3 regions of the Streptomyces sp. NBC_00483 genome follow, and region 2 is predicted to be linked to each of the others. Evidence: riboswitches for the same ligand, from Rfam matches in the RefSeq annotation. Region 2 holds a riboswitch; each other region holds the start of a gene.
What was found. A riboswitch is a leader RNA that binds a small molecule or an ion and turns the genes downstream of it on or off. The one in region 2 is predicted to bind cobalamin.
Positions count from the first base shown of each region.

Region 1: it holds a riboswitch for cobalamin, as region 2 does, so the genes downstream of both, OHA73_RS12385 (cobalamin biosynthesis protein) here and metE (5-methyltetrahydropteroyltriglutamate--homocysteine S-methyltransferase) in region 2, are expected to answer to the same signal.
Region 3: it holds a riboswitch for cobalamin, as region 2 does, so the genes downstream of both, OHA73_RS39305 (CbtB domain-containing protein) here and metE (5-methyltetrahydropteroyltriglutamate--homocysteine S-methyltransferase) in region 2, are expected to answer to the same signal.

Region 1 covers NZ_CP107880.1:2,809,882-2,814,439, reverse strand. Annotated here, with positions in the region: gene OHA73_RS12390 (cobyric acid synthase) at 1-1,250, opposite strand, end outside; gene OHA73_RS12385 (cobalamin biosynthesis protein) at 1,247-2,227, opposite strand; cobalamin riboswitch at 2,265-2,406, opposite strand; gene OHA73_RS12380 (hypothetical protein) at 2,484-2,705, opposite strand; gene OHA73_RS12375 (inorganic phosphate transporter) at 2,728-4,002, opposite strand; gene OHA73_RS12370 (lysozyme) at 4,208-4,558, opposite strand, start outside.
Region 2 covers NZ_CP107880.1:674,534-679,091, reverse strand. Annotated here, with positions in the region: gene metE (5-methyltetrahydropteroyltriglutamate--homocysteine S-methyltransferase) at 73-2,406, opposite strand; cobalamin riboswitch at 2,584-2,781, opposite strand; cobalamin riboswitch at 2,889-3,011, shown strand; gene OHA73_RS02815 ((2Fe-2S) ferredoxin domain-containing protein) at 3,073-3,459, shown strand; gene OHA73_RS02810 ((2Fe-2S)-binding protein) at 3,456-4,130, shown strand; gene OHA73_RS02805 (amidohydrolase family protein) at 4,307-4,558, shown strand, end outside.
Region 3 covers NZ_CP107880.1:8,787,390-8,791,947, reverse strand. Annotated here, with positions in the region: gene OHA73_RS39325 (MFS transporter) at 1-49, opposite strand, end outside; gene OHA73_RS39320 (GntR family transcriptional regulator) at 228-911, opposite strand; gene OHA73_RS39315 (hypothetical protein) at 1,019-1,498, opposite strand; gene OHA73_RS39310 (CbtA family protein) at 1,750-2,520, opposite strand; gene OHA73_RS39305 (CbtB domain-containing protein) at 2,543-2,764, opposite strand; cobalamin riboswitch at 2,803-2,924, opposite strand; gene OHA73_RS39300 (methylmalonyl-CoA mutase family protein) at 3,132-4,558, shown strand, end outside.

The sequences.
Region 1 (4,558 bases), 2.1 Mb from region 2:
TCGGCGACCCCGTGATGGATCTCGTACCCCTCGACGTACTCCCCGAGCGCCTCCCCGACCGGCCGCGCAAGCGTCTTCTCGGCCTCGAACCGCACCCGTACGGGAAGCAGCCCGAGCCCGTCCACGACGCCGGCCCGCGACTCGACCTCGTCCTCGATCGTTTCGCCGAGCACCTGGAACCCACCGCAAATACCGAGCACCGGACGCCCCTCGGCGGCCCGCCGCGCAAGCGCGTCCGCAAGCCCGCGCTCGCGCAACCACTCCAGCGCCCGCACCGTCCCCCGCGTCCCCGGCACCACGACCAGATCCGCGTCGACGAGCTCCTCGGCCCGGTCCACGAACCGCACGACGACACCGGGCTCGGCGGCCAGCGCGTCCACATCGGTGAAGTTCGACATCAGCGGCACCGCACACACGGCGACCCGCAGCACGTCCTCGCCCACGGGCGGCGCCACGACCGACTCCCGTACGGCCCCCCGCAGGGACACCCGGAGCCCGTCCTCCTCGTCGATCCCGAGCCCGTGCTGGAACGGAAGCACGCCGTAAGTGTCGCGCCCCGTAAGGGACTTGAGCATGTCGAGCCCCGGCTCCAGCAGGCTCACGTCACCCCGGAACTTGTTCACCAGATACCCGGCAAGGAGCTCCTGGTCCTCAGGCGCCAGCAGCGCAGTCGTCCCGAAGAAGGACGCGAACACCCCGCCCCGGTCGATGTCCCCCACGACAAGCACCGGCAGCCGCGCCGCCCGCGCAAGCCCCATGTTCACGATGTCGGTCCGCCGCAGATTGATCTCGGCGGGCGACCCGGCGCCCTCACAGATCACGGCGTCATGGGTGGCCCGCAGCTCCTCCAGGCACCCCACCACGGTGTCGAGCAGCGCCGCCTGCCGCCCCCCGTGCAGCCTTTCCCCGGGGGACGACCCCCCAGACCCCCCGAAGAACCCGCGCGCACTCAGCTCGCCCACAGGCTTCCCCATGAGCACGACCTGGCTGCTGCGGTCACTGCCGGGCTTGAGCAGCACCGGATTCATCAGCGCGCTCGGCTCGGCCCGCGCGGCCTGAGCCTGCATGGCCTGCGCCCGGCCGATCTCGGCGCCCTCCCTGGTCACGAACGAGTTCAGGGACATGTTCTGCCCCTTGAACGGCGCGACCTTCACGCCCTGGCGCGCCAGCCACCGGCAGATCCCGGCGGTGACGACACTCTTGCCCGCGTCGGAGGTGGTCCCCGCGACGAGCAGCCCTCCGCCCGTCATCGCCGCCCCCGCGCTCGTATCCGTCGCGCACCCACAAAGACTCGCGCACCCACACAGACTCCCAACGCCAACAGAGACACCCGCCGCGACAAGCGCACGGCCCGATCCACATCACGCACCTCGACCGCGCGCCCCGGCGCGTTCAGCACCGGCCGGTGCTCGACCCGGCCGCCGTACGCCAAGGTCCCGCCGAGCCGCACCCCGAGCGCCCCCGCGAAGGAGGACTCGACGACGCCGGCGTTCGGACTGGGGTGGCGCCGCGCGTCAGCCCGCCACGCGTCCAGCGCCTGCCGGGGGCGGCCACCGGCGAGGACCGCGAGGGCGCCGGTGAGGCGTGCCCCCGGCCAGCCGGCCACGTCGTCGAGGCGGGCCGAGGCCCAGCCGAACCGCCGGTACTTCACGGACTTGTGCCCGACCATCGCGTCGAGCGTGTTCACGGCGCGGAAGGCGACCAGGCCCGGCACCCCGCCGAGCGCGCCCCACACGAGCGCGCCCACGACGGCGTCGGAGGTGTTCTCGGCGACGGATTCGACGACGCCGCGGGCGATCCCGTCGGCGTCGAGCCCCTGCGGATCACGGCCGCACAGTCGGGGCAGCAGCTCCCGCGCGCGCTCCACGTCCCCGGCCTCAAGGGCGGCCCCTACGCCGCGTGCCTCCCGGCCCAGCGAGGTGCCGCCGACGACGGCCCAGGTGGCTGCGGCCGTCAACGCGACGGAGGCGACGGGGGAGCGACGTACGAGACGGGACGCGAGGGCCGCGACACCGGCGGCGCCACCGGCACACACCACGGTGTGCAGGGCGCCCACGCCACGGTGGTCCCGCCAGAGCCCGCGCTCGACGGCCGCGGCGGCGCGTCCGAATCCGGCGACGGGGTGCCCACGGCGCGGATCGCCGAGAAGAAGGTCGGTGAAGATTCCGGCGGCGGCACCGCACGCATACACGCGCTCGTGCCGCCAAGTGCCGCGCGGGGCGAGCATGGCGGTAGGTGTCCTCACTCAGGGTGTCCACGCCCTGGTTCGACGAGACCGGCAGCAAGAGTTCCTGGCTCACCCCTTTGAAGAAGGGGGTTCACAGTGGCGGGACCGCGCCGGATTCGCACCGGCTTCCTCAACTGCTGCCGTATATGGCGGGGGAAGTCCACCACGCTCCGAGTTGGCACGTCAACTTGCTGTTGATCACGCAAGCGGGGTGCGGGACGTCGCGTCCCGCACCCCGCTCACGTATGACTGCGTATCAGGCCACGATCAGATAGATCCCGTAGGCCACGGCCGCCGCGCACAGTGCGAAGCAGGCATACGCCCCGGACGTCGCGACCGCCGCCGAGCCACCGTCACGCGCCGCCGACTCCCGCTTGGAGAGGCCCACGATGCCGAGGGTGAACAGGCCGACGAGGGCCACGGTGATGACGAGAGAGACACCGAAGACGGAGCCGAGGGCCGCCCAGTCGATCTTCATTCCTGTCCTGCTTCCTTCTGCGCTACAGCGTGACGCCGGCGGGGCGCGCGGGGTCGCTCACCGCACCGGCCTTCGGCTGGGCGGGTATTTTCGCCTCCGGCTCGACCGTCTCGACCGTGCCCACCGGCGGCGGGGAGACCGAGGCGATCGCGGTCGTCACGACACCCGGGGCCTCCTGCGCGGGGGCGGTGTGCGGCTCGTCCGCCGTGACGTTGGTGTGGTCGATGGAGTTGCGGCGCGACAGCTTCCAGATGATCGCCGAGCCGGTCACGAGCAGCGCGGCGGTGAGGCCGATGCCCCACGGGCCCTGCTTGGTCAGGAACTCGGCGCCCGCGCCCACGAGGCCCGCGGCCGGCAGGGTCAGACCCCACGCCACGAACATCCGGGTGGCGGTGGACCAGTGGACGACGCCGCCCTTGCGGCCGAGGCCCGCACCCATCACACCGCCGGAACAGACCTGCGTGGTGGAGAGGGAGAAGCCCAGGTGGGAGGAGGCGAGGATCGCGGTCGCCGCACTGGTCTGCGCCGCGAAGCCCTGCTGCGGCGCGAGCTCGGTGAGGCCCTTGCCCATGGTGCGGATGATGCGCCAGCCGCCCAGATAGGTGCCGAGCGCGATGGCCATACCGGCCGAGACGATGACCCACAGCGGCGGGTCGGCGTCGTGCCCGAGCACACCGCCGGTGATCAGGGCGAGGGTGATGATGCCCATCGTCTTCTGCGCGTCGTTCGTGCCGTGCGCGAGGGAGACGAGACCTGCGGAGGCGATCTGCCCGGCGCGGTAGCCCTTGGCGGTCGCCTTCTGGTCGGTCTTCTTGCTGATCCGGTACGTGAGGCGGGTGGCCAGCATCGAGGCGATGCCGGCGACGAGCGGCGCGGCCACCGCGGGCAGCAGCACCTTGGTGACGACCGTGCCGCCGTTGACCGAGGACCAGCCCATCGACATGACCGCGGCGCCGATGAGGCCACCGAACAGGGCGTGCGAGGAGCTGGACGGCAGGCCGAGCAGCCAGGTCAGCAGATTCCAGAGGATGGCGCCTACCAGCGCCGCGAAGATGACCTCTGTCTTGAGGCCGTCCTCATTGATGATGCCGCCGGAGATCGTCTTCGCGACTTCGACGGAGAGGAACGCTCCGACGAGGTTCAGCACGGCGGACATGGCCACCGCCGTCTTCGGCTTGAGAGCGCCAGTCGAGATGGTCGTCGCCATCGCGTTGGCGGTGTCGTGGAAACCGTTGGTGAAATCAAAGACCAGCGCGGTAACGATCACGATCGCTAGGAGCAGCGTGATGTGTTCCATTTACCCAGGCTTCGGTTGGACGTCAGTGGTTCTTTGGAACGTAAAGAGCCCGAGTGAACGGAAGATGAACTGGGCCGGGCGCCCCGGTGACCCGATCCGGAGGGGCTCTGCTCGGCTTGTCACGAGGCGGCGCCGCCGGTTCCGGTTCGAGGTCGCCACGGCCCCGGAACCAAGGGCTCCGGGGACCTTCGGCCGGGCCTTTCGACTACCCCTTCGCGAACCGCTTGAGCTGGGCCATCGAGCCGTTGAAGAGATTCTGGTCACCCGGCAGCCGGCCGCTGTCGGCGTACTGCCAGAACGTCCAGTAGGTCCAGCCTGCCGGTAGTGAGCCGGCGCGCTCGTCGTACCGGGCGAGCCACAACGCGTGGTTGGCGGCGAAGGCCCGGCTGTTGCCGGTGCACTGCTTCCACCATCGCGCGTTGGTGTAGATGACCGGACGGCGCCCGGTGCTGCGGACGATCTCGTTGCTGAAGGAGCTGATCCAGGACACCAGCGTCGACTTCCGCAGCCCGTAGCAGGGGTGCTTGCCCTTGCCGTACGGGTTGTACTCGATGTC
Region 2 (4,558 bases):
TGTAGGCCGCGGTGCGCGCCTTGCCCCTGATGCCGACGCAGGCATCAGGGGCAAGGCCCGCGGAGCAGCCCGTCAGGACGCGCTCCTCCCGAGCTCCTCACGGACCGTGCGTGCGGCGGCGACGAGGTGTTCCAGGGAGGCGCGGGTCTCCGGCCAGCCGCGGGTCTTCAGCCCGCAGTCCGGGTTGACCCACAGCCGCTCGGAGGGGATGGCCTCAAGTCCCGTACGCAGCAGGGCGGCTGCCTCGTCGACGCTCGGAACGCGCGGCGAGTGGATGTCGTACACGCCCGGACCGGCTTCGCGCGGGTAGCCGTGAGCGGCGAGCTCGTGGGCGACCTGCATGTGGGAGCGGGCGGCCTCCAGGCTGATGACGTCGGCGTCGAGGTCGTCGATGGCCTGCACGATGTCGCCGAACTCGGCGTAGCACATGTGCGTGTGGATCTGCGTGTCCGGTCGGACGCCGCTGGTGGTGAGGCGGAACGCCTCGGTGGCCCAGGCGAGGTAGGCCGCGTGGTCGGTGGCGCGCAACGGGAGGGTCTCGCGCAGCGCGGGTTCGTCGACCTGGATGACCGAAGTGCCGTTCGTCTCCAGGTCGTTGACCTCGTCGCGCAGAGCGAGCGCCACCTGCCGGGCGGTGTCGCCCAGTGGCTGGTCGTCGCGGACGAAGGACCAGGCGAGCATGGTGACAGGGCCGGTGAGCATGCCCTTGACGGGGCGGTCGGAGAGCGACTGGGCGTACGTCGTCCAGCGCACGGTCATCGGCTCGGGCCGGGAGATGTCGCCCGCGAGGACCGGCGGGCGGACGTAGCGGGTGCCGTAGGACTGGACCCAGCCGTGCTGGGTCGCCAGGTAGCCGTTGAGCTGCTCGGCGAAGTACTGGACCATGTCATTGCGCTCGGGCTCGCCGTGCACGAGCACGTCGATGCCGGCCTTCTCCTGGAAGGAGACGACCTCACGGATCTCGTTCCTGATGCGGTCCTCGTACCCTGTGGTGTCGATGCGACCGGCCCTCAAGTCGGCGCGGGCGGAGCGGAGTTCGCCGGTCTGCGGGAACGAGCCGATGGTCGTGGTCGGCAGCAGCGGCAGGTTCAGGAGGGCGCGCTGGGCGGCGGTCCGCTCGGCGTACGGCTGCGAGCGGCGCCCGTCGTCCTCGGTGACGGCGGCGGCGCGGCTCCGCACCGCCGGATCGCGCGTGATGGGCGAGGTGGCGCGGGAGTTCAACGCGGCACGGTTGGCCGCGAGTTCGGCCGCGACCACGCCGGTTCCCCGGGTCAGGCCCTTGGCGAGAGTGGCGACCTCGGTGGTCTTCTGGCGGGCGAAGGCGAGCCAGCGCCGGATCTGCGGCTCGATGTCCCGCTCCACGGACGCGTCCAGGGGGACGTGCAGCAGCGAGCAGGAAGCGGCCACGTCGACGCGCTCGGCGAGCCCGAGCAGGGTGCCGAGCGTGGCGAGGGACCGCTCCAGGTCGTTGACCCAGACGTTGCGGCCGTCCACCACACCGGCGACGAGACGCTTGCCGGGCAGGCCGCCGACGGCGGCGAGTTCGTCGAGGTTGGCGGCGGCGGAGCCGGTGAAGTCGAGGGCGAGGCCGTCGACGGGGGCCTTGGCGAGCACCGGCAGGGCCTCGCCGAGCCGGTCGAAGTACGAGGCGACCAGGAGCTTCGGTCGGTCGAGGAGGGCGCCGAGGTCACGGTAGGCGCGGGCGGCGGCGTTCAACTCGGCCGGGGTGCGGTCCTGCACCAGCGCGGGCTCGTCGAGCTGCACCCAGGCGGCCCCCGAGGTGCGCAGGTCGGTGAGAACCTCGGCGTAGACGGGCAGCAGCCGGTCCAGCAGGGTGAGCGGATCGAAGTCGTCGGCCACGCCCGGAGCGGGCTTCGACAGCAGGAGATAGGTGACCGGTCCGACCAGCACAGGACGGCCGTCCAGACCGAGAGCGAGGGCTTCTCGCAGCTCTGCGACCTGCTTGCCGGAATCGGCGGAGAACACTGTGTCCGGCCCCAACTCCGGGACCAAATAGTGGTAGTTGGTGTCGAACCACTTGGTCATCTCCAGCGGAGCGGCATCCTGGGTGCCGCGGGCCATGGCGAAATACCCGTCCAGGGCGTCCGCCGCGACGGCGGCCCGGTGGCGCTCGGGCACCGCCCCGACCATCACGGTCGTGTCCAGGACGTGGTCGTAGTACGAGAAGTCGCCGGTCGGCACCTCGTCGATGCCGGACGCGGCCAGGTCCTGCCAGGCGGTGCGGCGCAGTTCGGCGGCGGTGGAGTGGAGGGCGTCGGCGTCGACGCGGCCCTTCCAGTAGCCCTCGATCGCCTTCTTCAGTTCCCGGTTCGGGCCCTGGCGGGGGTAGCCGTACACGGTGGCCCGTGCGGCTGCGGTCTTTGTGGTCGCGGTCCTGGTGGTCACGGAAATCTCCTTCGAGAGACGTATCCCTGAGATCCCGGAGGACTTCTGCGGCATGAAGGAGTGACACCACCGTGGCGGCGACCGCGCGCCGCGAGGCACGGGCTTTCGCCGGTATGTGTACGCCGACCCGCCCTCGAGGTCACCGAGATCTCCGCGCACGAGTCGTCCGTGCGCGGGCAGTCGGCAGGTCTTCGGACTCGCGGGCACGCCCACCCGAAAGGGCGGACACCTAGTGACCGTCGCTTCCCAAACCCCTCTTCCGGAGTCCAGTGCGTATGACGGCGGTCGTTCCCACTCACCGCTGCGGGGCAGTCCCGGATTCCCACCGGGTTCCCTCTTGCGACGCCCCGTCTGGCGGGCGGGGCGAACCAGCTGCGTCGTTCACCCTACGGGTCCGCGCCCGGCAGGCGCTACAACGTCCGGCCCGTCGGCCGCTCCGCGCCGGATGGCATGATGACCGTGAACACGGGCGACGGCGGCCCGAGGAAACCGGTGCGAATCCGGTGCGGTACCGCCACTGTGATCGGCGAGCGGATCCCGGAGAGCCACTGCCCCGCGAGGGCGGGAAGGCCGGGACGAGCACGGACCCGAGAGCCAGGAGACTCACGCCGTCGCCACCTCGAAGCAACCCGGGGCGGAACTCCCCGGCGAGAGGGAGGAAACGGCATGCCCGAACGGCTCGCCGAAGTACCGGCACCCGCGGCGGACCGGGCGGTTCCGTGCCGCGTGGTGGTGTGCCGCGACTGCTGTTGCGGCACGGTCAAGGTCACAGGGGATCACGCGGCGCAGACGGCGCGACTGCGCCAGATTGCCCCGACGCGGATCTCCGAGTGCCTGGACGTCTGCGAACAGGCCAACGTGATCGTCGTACAGCCCTCCGCCGCCGGGCGGGCGGCCGGAGCGCGGCCGGTGTGGCACGGTCTGGTCAACGACCGTGACGCCACCGAGGACATAGCGGACTGGGTGCGGGCCGGCGGACCGGGTGTGGCGCCCCGCCCCGAGATCCTGGACCTCTACCTCATCGACGCGCCGGGCAGGGCCAAGACCTCATGAAGTCGACCGACGTGACGCCGGAACAGGTCACCGAGGCGCTGCGCGACGTGTCGAGAATCGGCGGATTCTTCGCCCTCGACACGGACTGGAGACGGCCGTCCGACGCACGGCTCGCGCGCGCCAGTTTCGGCGAACGCGCCCAGGCGGTCAACGACCGCTACAACACGCCCGAACCCCGCATCGGCGTCTCCATCGCACACCTGGGTCTTGCGGCCCGCCTTTGGTCACCGGTCCTCGCCTGCACGCTCGTCCACGGGATCGTGCCGACGATGACCACGGTGGAGTGGTCGGGCGAGGGCTCGGCTCTCCGGCTGCCCCGGCCCGAGGGCCGACGCGCGGCAGAGTTCCCGTCACTCGCCGACGCGGTCCACTCGGAGGTGGACGGCGTCCTGGCGGCGGTCGAGAGCGGCTTCACCACCAAGGTGGCGCCGCGCCTGCTGGCCGGCAATTCCGCGTCGGCGCTCGTCGGATCGGCGGCGCAACTACTCAGGTCCCGGCCCGAGTTGCGCACGGATCTCACCCGCCTGACGCACGAACTGCTGGAGACGGGCCGACTGCGGGGCACGGGCCGGATCACCGGAGCCGATCTCGCGTTCCGGCGGCGCAGCTGCTGCCTCTTCTACCGCGCTCCTGGCGGCGGCAAGTGCGGAGACTGCTGTTTGGCGCGCTGACGGGACGGCGATGGTGCGCTGATGGTGCGGCGATGACGACAAGACACACAAGACACATCAGCGCCGGGGGGACCGACATCCACCAACTCCTCGCTCTGTCTGATGTCCTGTCTGATGTTCTGCCTCCAGTACCTCCAGTAGCCGACGTCCTCGCACGCGAAAGAGAGCCGCGCCTCATGTTGATCACCGCCGCGCAAGTACTGGCCGGACCCGATCGTGACGCTGTCGCCGACGGCGCGGTGCTCGTACGCGAGGGCGTCATCGCCTGCGCCGGCCCGCGCGAAGAGGTCGAGCGCCAGGCGCGGCCCGACGATCCTCGGCTCGCCTTTCCTGCCGGGACCGTGCTCCCGGGCCTGATCGATGCCCACGTGCACCTCTGCTTCGACGCGGGCCCCGACCCCGTCGCCACGCTCCAGGAACAGGGCGAC
Region 3 (4,558 bases), 8.1 Mb from region 2:
AGGCGATGGTCAGCCCGAGGGCCGAGAATCCGACGATCGTCCAGCGCATACGGCTGCGCTCGCGAACGGGACCTGGCCCTGCTGGGGCGGACGTGCGCACGTTAGACTGGGGCATCGTTGCTCCTAGTGGGTAACGGCGACGCTCCTTGTGGAGCGTGGATCTCTGAGGTGCGGCCCGGGATCTTGGCGGTGAACGGGCCGCACCTCGTCTTCAGTTGTCCGGCTGTTCAGTGAGTGAGCGTCTCCTCCTGAAGGTGCCGGGCCACGAATCCCTCGATGTGACGCCGGACGAGCGTGGCAGCCTCGTCGCCCTTCCCTGACCGCACGCACTCGAGTACAGCCGCGTGCTCGCGGGACTCCTCCTGCCACGACGGTGACCGGGCCCAGGAGGACGCGGAGACGAGCGCCGTCTGATCGCGGAGCCCGTCGAGCGTGCGGAGCAGCAGCGGGTTGCCGCACCCGGCGTAGAGACCGCGGTGGAAGTCCCTGTTGGCGGTGGAGCGGGTCGAGGCGTCCTCGGCAAGCGCCGCGCGCTCCAACGCCTGTGCCGCGCCGGAGAAGTCACTGCCCGCGACGACGCTGCGCCGCACCGCTTCCGGCTCCAGGAGCAGGCGCATGTCGTAGACCGCCATCGCGTCCTGCTCGCTCAGCTCCCGCACCGTGGTGCCGGCGAACGGCCGGATGACGACGAGCCCCGAGCCCTCCAGCGCCTTCAACGCCTCACGCACGGGCGTCTTCGACACACCGAACTCCCCCGCCAGCACGTTCTCCACCAGCGCGGTTCCCGGCTTGAACTCCCCATTCAGGATCGCCGCCTTGATGGCCTCGAGTACGTGCGCGGTCCGCGACGGCAAGGTGGCCGGACTGAAAGCAGGCAAGGTCGAGCCCCCAAATGGAATCTCATATGTCATATACGACTGGACCGTAACTGCCGTAGCGACCAAGGGCAATGGGTCTGCCACCAGCTTCCCCAAATCCCCCTCGGCCCCCGTGACTCCATCGCCCACTGCTACCGCAGCTACGCGATCCGGCTGAGGTCCATGGTCCAGTTGGTGCGCCAGGTGGCTCCGCCGTCGTAGGAGAACGCCTGCTCCCACCGGGCCGCGTCGGGTGAGGAGTTGGTCCAGTCGAAGCGGACCTTCACGGCATGACCGCCCAGAACGTCGTCACAGTAGAAACGACCCAAGCCGTCGCTGAAGGCCCCCTCCATGGCCGGGTCGAGATGGCCGGGCCGGGTGCTGGAGGCCCACCAGATCCGCCAGATCTTGGCTTCCGGATCGAACTGGCGCAGCGTGAACCCCTCGAAGCTGTCGGTCCATATCCGATCGACATGCCCCAACCCACCCAGGATCGGCTCGATCGCCGACGTCGCATCGAACTCGACCCACTCCTCACACGCCAGGTCGGCGACGTCCACCAGCTTGCGGTTGCGCACCCGCCAGCGGCCGAAGAGAAAATCGAAGTCGGCGCGCCCGTCGACCGACACGTCAGAACCCATGCTCAGACCCCTTGCGGAACATCGCCCCCTGCGATCACACGCAGAAGACGCACGAACGAACAGAGACCCCGAGGCTACGTCCCGGCACTGACACTGCTCGCGCCCACAAGACCTGGCCCAGTCGTCACTGAATACGACTCACTCCAGAGCGCCCGGTCGCGGGTGATTCTTCGACCCATCGGTGGTGTCCGTGAAACGCGAGAGGGCCCCCGGTCGGTGCCGGGGGCCCTCTCGTGTGCCTCGGGGGCAGGTCAGTTACCCGAGGGCACCGACGCCTGTGCGGGCGGAGCCGTTGTCGGCTTCGGCTTCGGGTTCAGCAGGCGTTCGGCCAACTCGCCGAAGAGCAGGCCGAATCCGCCCCACATCACGATCTGCATGGCGAGCGCGGACAGCCGGAAGCGCCACAGCAGTGCCGCGGGGAAGTGGGCCGGCACCTCGTTGATCACGGGCAGGAACGCGTACGCGAGACCGATCACCACGGCGAAGCCGAGGACCGCCACGACGGTGGCGTACCAGGTGCCGATCCTCGGCGCGAGCCGCTTGCCGAGGATCGTCGCGGCGACGGCGAGGAGCACGCTGAGCACCATCATCAGGAAGTACAGGGTGGTGCGCTTGCCGATGGTGTCGCCGTTGCCGACGGCGGGCGGGTTGGCCGGGTATTTCAGGAACGGCACGACGTACACGGCGAGCAGGGCGCAGCCCGACAGGAGCAGCGCCGTGGCGCGCGGGCCGAAGCGGCCGACGCGCCCGAGGGCGAAGCAGTAGGCGAGTGCGGCGATGCCGCCGAACGAGACCCCGTAGACGAGGACTCCGGTGGCGAGGCCGGCCGTGGACTGCAGGCTCCGGGAGACGAGTTCGACCTCGTCGCCGTGGGAGTGCCCCGCGTGGGCCCCTTCGAAGCCGATGGCGCTGTCCACATTGGGCTCGCCGAGCCAGTAGGCGATCACCAGGGCGAGCACACCCGCTGCGAGGCCCGCGAGCATGCCGCGAACGAGCAGGTTGCGTACGGTTGTTGAGTTCATGAGCGCGTCGGATCCCTCTGGGTCAGTGGCAGGGGAAGCCGAGCAGGTGTCGGGCGTCGTGCACCCATTCATGAACCCCCGCACCGCTGAACACGGAGGTGGCGCCCTGTTCGGCGCCGACGAAGTAGAGCAGGACGAGCATCAGGATGCCGAAGAAGGCAGCCCAGGGGGCGATCACCTTCAGCGGCAGCTTGGCCGGAATGGCGGGGGTGGTGGCAGTCGGCTGGGCGACGTGTTGCGCCATCGCGCAAGGCCTCCTTCGGGAGTTCGCGTCCCATATCGGTGGTGCAAGGGACGACAGCCCGGGTCTGACTCACGGAGCGGCCCGAAGGCCCCCGCATACAGTGGCGCGACCGTGCCGGAATCTCACCGGCTTCCGTCGTGCTGTCGTCGATAACCCTGGGACCGTACCGCGTGTCGCGTGCATGGCCAAGATGGGGCGCGAACGACTCGCTCGCGTGGGTGCCGGTCGGCGAACAGGGACCTGCTGTTCCCAGCCGAAGGGACCTGTTGTTCCCAGCCGATACGACGGCGACGCGTTCAGGACAAGGTAAACAAGGTCACACTCGCGCCCCGCCCTGTTCAGCAGCCGACTGACCTAGCATCCGGGCATGACGGTCCTGCCTGACGACGGGCTCTCCCTGGCAGCCGAGTTTCCTGACGCGACCCTTGAGCAATGGCAGCACCTGGTGGCGGGTGTTCTGCGCAAGTCCGGCAAGGAAGTCTCGGACTCCGAGGCGGAGTACGCCCTGTCCACCGCGCTCGAGGACGGGCTGCGCGTCCCGCCCCTGTACACAGCCGACAGCAACGCGCCCGACCCCGGCCTGCCCGGCTTCGCGCCGTTCGTACGCGGCGGGCGCGCCGAGGGCAACGCGGCCGGCGGCTGGGACGTACGGCAGCGGCACACGGTCGCCGACTCCGGTGCGGTCCTGGCCGATCTGGAGAACGGCGTCACGTCACTGTGGCTGGCCGTGGGCGAATCGGCCCGCTTCCCCGTCTCCGCGCTCGCGTCCGCGCTCGACGGTGTCCACCTCGATCTGGCGCCCGTCGTACTCGACGCGGGAGCGGAGTACGACGCCGCCGCGCGGGATCTGCTGCGGCTCTACGACACATGTGGCATCGCCCACGACGCCGCCCGGGGCAACCTCGGCGCCGACCCGCTGGGGCACGAGGCGCGTACGGGCGAGTCCGGTGACGCGGCGCCCGCCGTCGCGCTGGCCCGGCTGTGCACCGACGAGTACCCGGGCCTGCGGGCGCTGACCGTGGACGCGCTGCCGTACCACGAGGCCGGTGGGTCGGCCGCCCAGGAGCTCGGCGCGTCCCTCGCGACCGGCGTCGCCTACCTGCGGGCTCTGACGGACGCCGGACTGAGCGTCCAACAGGCCCTGGGGCAGCTGGAGTTCCGGTACGCGGCGAGTGCCGACCAGTTCCTGACCATCGCCAAGTTCCGTGCCGCGCGCCGCCTGTGGGCGCGGGTCGCGGAGGCCTGCGGGGCGACCGCCTCGGGTGCGCAGCTCCAGCACGCGGTGACGTCACCGGTGATGATGAGCCGGCGCGACCCGTGGGTGAACATGCTGCGGACCACCGTCGCGTCGCTGGCGGCCGGGGCGGGCGGGGCCGACTCCGTGACCGTGCTGCCGTTCGATCACGCGCTGGGTCTGCCGGACGCTTTCGCCCGCCGTATCGCCCGCAACACCTCCACCATCCTCATCGAGGAGTCCCACCTCGCGCGGGTCGTCGACCCCGCGGGCGGCTCCTGGTATGTGGAGCGCCTGACCGACGAACTCGCCCATGCGGGCTGGGAGTTCTTCCAGGAGATCGAGAAGGCCGGCGGGCAGGCAGCGGCGCTGCGCTCGGGCCTGGTCCGCGAGCGGCTGGCCGCGACCTGGGAGGCGCGGAGCAAGAAGCTGGCCACGCGCCGCGAACCGGTCACCGGGGTCAGCGAGTTCCCGAGCCTCGCCGAGAAGACCGTCGTGCGTGAGCCGGCCCCGGCCCCGCCGTCCGGCGGCCTGCCGCGCGTACGCCGCGACGAGGCGTT